One region of the Pseudomonas sp. AC211 genome, then DNA from elsewhere that is predicted to be linked to it. Evidence: predicted binding sites of a transcription regulator. Region 1 holds the regulator's gene; the other holds the start of a gene.

Region 1 (2,202 bases):
CGGTGCCGGGCCTGAACGTAATCAGCCAAGTGGCCTCAGTCGAGCTAGACAAGGTGTGTAGATAACATGGGTATGCATCCCGTACAGGTGATCGCGGTGACTGGCGGCAAGGGTGGCGTCGGCAAGACCAATGTATCGGTCAATCTTTCCCTGGCCCTGGCTGACCTCGGTCGGCGTGTGATGCTGATGGACGCCGACCTCGGCTTGGCCAACGTCGACGTGCTGTTGGGCCTGTCGGCCAAGCGCACCCTGGCCGACGTCATCAGTGGCGAATGCGAGCTGCGCGACGTGCTGCTGCAAGGGCCGGGCGGCATCCGCATCGTGCCGGCAGCCTCCGGCACGCAAAGCATGGTGCAGCTCACGCCCATGCAACACGCTGGCCTGATTCAGGCGTTCAGCGACATCAGTGACAACCTCGACGTATTGGTGATCGACACCGCCGCCGGTATCGGCGATGCGGTGGTGAGTTTTGTGCGCGCGGCCCAGGAAGTGATTGTGGTGGTGTGCGATGAGCCCACTTCCATCACCGACGCCTACGCCCTGATCAAACTGCTGAACCGCGACCACGGCATGAGCCGTTTCCGCGTACTCGCCAATATGGCGCACAGCCCACAGGAAGGTCGCAACCTCTTTGCTAAGCTGACCAAAGTGACTGATCGTTTCCTCGACGTCGCCTTGCAATACGTCGGCGCTGTGCCTTACGACGAGTCGGTACGCAAGGCGGTACAGAAGCAACGCGCAGTTTATGAGGCCTTCCCTCGCTCCAAGTGCGCGCTGGCATTCAAGGCCATCGCGCAGAAGGTCGACACCTGGCCGTTACCAGCCAATCCGCGTGGGCACTTGGAGTTCTTCGTGGAGCGTCTGGTCCAGCAACCGCTTGCTGATACGGCCGTATGACATCAGGCAATGGGCTCCGTATGTATAGCAAGGCACAGGCGCAGGACTCCCAGCACCAGTTGATCGAGCGTTACGCGCCTCTGGTCAAACGCATCGCCTACCACTTGCTGGCACGTTTGCCGGCAAGCGTGCAGGTGGAAGATCTGATCCAGGCCGGCATGATCGGTCTGCTTGAAGCGTCAAAGAAATACGACTCCAGCAAAGGCGCCAGTTTTGAAACTTTCGCCGGCATTCGCATACGTGGATCTATGCTGGATGAGGTACGCAAGGGCGATTGGGCACCGCGTTCGGTGCACCGCAACAGTCGCATGGTCAGTGACGCAATCCGAAAAATTGAAGCCCGAACGGGTAGAGACGCTAAAGATCAAGAAGTTGCGGCCGAACTCCAATTGAGTCTCGAGGATTACTACGGCATTCTTGGCGACACTTTGGGCAGCCGCTTGTTCAGTTTCGACGACCTTCTTCAGGACGGCGAGCACACAGGTCTGCGTGAAGACGCTGGCATTACCCACTTCGAGCCTTCGCGCGATCTGGAAGATGAACGCTTCCAATCGGCATTGGCGGCGGCCATCTCTGGACTGCCTGAACGTGAACAGTTGGTGTTGTCGCTGTATTACGACGAAGAACTGAATCTCAAGGAAATTGGCGAAGTGCTGGGGGTCAGCGAATCGCGGGTCAGCCAGTTGCATAGCCAGTGTGCCGCTCGTTTGCGTGCACGCTTGAGCGAGTGGCGCGCTAGCTGAGCGGCACTGCCAGTTTCTCGATTCAACGCGCATCCAGGTGCTGGGTGCGTTTAGGACTGTACGGAGGTCGACTTGGACAAAAACATGAAAATCCTCATCGTTGACGACTTCTCAACGATGCGACGGATCATCAAGAACCTCTTGCGTGACTTGGGATTCACCAACACCGCTGAGGCTGATGACGGAACCACCGCTTTACCCATGCTGCAAAGCGGCAGCTTCGACTTTCTCGTCACTGACTGGAACATGCCGGGTATGACCGGTATCGACCTGTTGCGTGCGGTTCGCGCCGATGACCGTCTCAAGCACCTGCCGGTGCTGATGGTGACCGCCGAGGCCAAGCGCGATCAGATTATCGAAGCGGCGCAGGCCGGGGTGAATGGCTACGTAGTGAAGCCGTTCACAGCTCAAGTGCTGAAAGAGAAGATCGAAAAAATCTTCGAGCGTGTTAACGGCTGATCCCGGCCGTGGGGGCAATATGGCGCACGACGATCTACCCATGGGCGACCTTGAGTCGTCCCTAAAATCCAATGCCCGCGAGCTCGTTGATAGCCTTGAGAAA
Region 2 (2,202 bases), 3.1 Mb from region 1:
ACAGGATCTGATCCTTGAAGCGCTGCAACTGCGGGTTCTCGTTAACCTTGTTTTGCAGCTCTTGCAGCAGCAGTTCCAGGCGCTCTTTTTCCAGTTTTTCGGCGATGTTTTCCGCTTGCGTTTCGCTCGGAGAAATATCGCTTTCGGTATCGGACGCGGTGTCGGTGGCGGCCTTGGCGTCTTTCACGTCGGGATTGAGCGTTTTGTCCGGCGCTGGCGTCGGCGTGCCACCCAGGTCAATCACATAGGGGCTGGCGCTTTCACTGAAACCTACGGGGTCCTGGAAATAACCGGAGATGGCTTTCTTCTGCTCCGGCGTGGCAGAGGACATCAGCCACAGCACCAGGAAGAACGCCATCATGGCAACGGCGAAGTCCGCGAAGGCAATTTTCCATGCGCCACCGTGGTGGCCGGCGGCAAATTTCTTGACGCGTTTAACGATGATGGGTTGGTTGTTGTCCATCTATCAGCGACCGCGAATCGCTTGTTCCAGCTCGCTGAAACTGGGTCGATGCGCCGGGAACAACACTTTACGGCCGAACTCCACCGCCAGCGACGGCGGCATGCCCGAGGCCGATGCAACCAACGAAGCCTTGATGGCTTCGTACACGTTCAGCTCTTCCTTGGCATCGTGCTCAAGGCAAGTGGCCAAGGGTCCGAAGAAGCCATACGCGGCGAGAATACCGAGGAACGTACCCACCAGCGCCGCGCCCACGTGTTGGCCCAAGGCCGATTGCTCAACCTGCCCCAACAGGGCCATGGTCACCACGATACCGAGTACCGCTGCCACGATACCGAAACCGGGCAAGCCGTCGGCGATGCGGGTTACGGCGTGGGAGTTGTGTTCGAGTTCTTCTTTAAGGCTGCCCAATTCCATGTCGAACAGGCCTTCGAGTTCATGCGGGGCCATGTTGCCGGACGACATGATGCGCAAGTAGTCGCAGACAAAAGCGGTCATGCCGGCGTCTTTGAGCAGGCCTGGGTATTTGCTGAAAATAGCGCTGGCGGCGGGGTCTTCAACGTCGGCCTCGATGGCCATCATGCCCTCGCGGCGACTCTTGTTGAGGATCTCGTAAAGCATGCTCAACACTTCCAGATAGAAAGCGTGAGTAAAACGGTTGCCGAACATTTTCAGTGCTTTTTTGAACACTGACATGAAGGTGCTGCCGGGGTTGGCTTGCAGAAACGCACCCAATGCCGCACCACCGATAATCATCACCTCGAAGGGCTGAATAAGCGCCGCGATTTTACCGTGGGATAAAACGTACCCGCCCAGTACCGACGCGAACACAACGATGATGCCGATGATTTTTGCCATATAAGGATTACTTAGAAAGTCAGGAAGACGCAGCCAATGAGAGGGGCATAAAAATCACCCCTTCTAATTATCGGAACTTATACGCCAGACTATAGCCAGTTAAGGTTAAAAGCCAATGGGCTCACAACAACATGCCGACCTTGCCACCCGTACCATCAAGCCTGAAAACCTGGCTTAAGCACCTCGACAGTGTTCGTCTGCCAATACTGGCGACGACCCACGAACGGGTTCGGCGTTCCCTGCTTAATAGCAGCAGTTCGTTGCGCGATGTCGCCAATGTGATCGAAGCGAGCCCCTCGCTTGCCCTGTTGGTTTTGCGTGAAGCCAACCGAAGCAACAACAGCTTGAGCGAGCCGGCGGAGAGTCTCGAAATCGCCATCACGCGCCTGGGTTTGAAGCGCACCGAAGACCTTCTAAATATGTTGCCCGTGATTGCCGAGGAAAAAATCCCCAAGGCACTCCGGCAAATCCAGCTCATCAGTCAGCACGCCTCGCAGCAGGCCAGCGGTTTGTTTGCCAATCGCCTGGCGCGGCTGTGGCAGGAAATCCACTGGAGCAGCCTGCTCTTTCTGTCGCCACTCTGGCCGTTGGCTGCGGCGCATCCCGAGCTGGTGGATAAATGGGAACAGCGGGTGCTCGGCAAGGGCGAGCCGACCCACAAGGTCGAGCGCGAACTGTTCGGCGTCACGCTACCCACGCTCTGCCTGGCACTTGCTGAGCAGTGGCGCCTGCCGGAATGGATCATCCAAGCGTATCGCCTGCTCGCGACCGATCGCCGCCTGCTGGCGAAAGCGCTTCACATCGCACGTAATAATCAAGAGCCGCTGCATCAGCAACAGTTACTCGACGCCGACCCGGCGCTGTCGCGCTGGCTGACGCACCCG

What was found. The regulator FliA, encoded in region 1, starts transcription of late flagellar genes. The targets are predictions, from matches to a motif close to CTAAAGTTTNNNNNNNNNNNGCCGNTAA.
Region 2: a site for FliA is predicted at 1,386-1,413, ahead of motA (flagellar motor stator protein MotA). Genes of this name have one in related genera too.

Annotation. Positions count from the first base shown of each region.
Region 1 covers NZ_OZ409830.1:1,500,657-1,502,858, forward strand. Annotated here, with positions in the region: gene fleN (flagellar synthesis regulator FleN) at 67-897, shown strand; gene fliA (RNA polymerase sigma factor FliA) at 894-1,640, shown strand; gene ACZZZP_RS07330 (chemotaxis response regulator CheY) at 1,725-2,099, shown strand; gene ACZZZP_RS07335 (protein phosphatase CheZ) at 2,119-2,202, shown strand, end outside.
Region 2 covers NZ_OZ409830.1:4,578,562-4,580,763, forward strand. Annotated here, with positions in the region: gene motB (flagellar motor protein MotB) at 1-463, opposite strand, end outside; gene motA (flagellar motor stator protein MotA) at 467-1,318, opposite strand; gene ACZZZP_RS21610 (HDOD domain-containing protein) at 1,450-2,202, shown strand, end outside.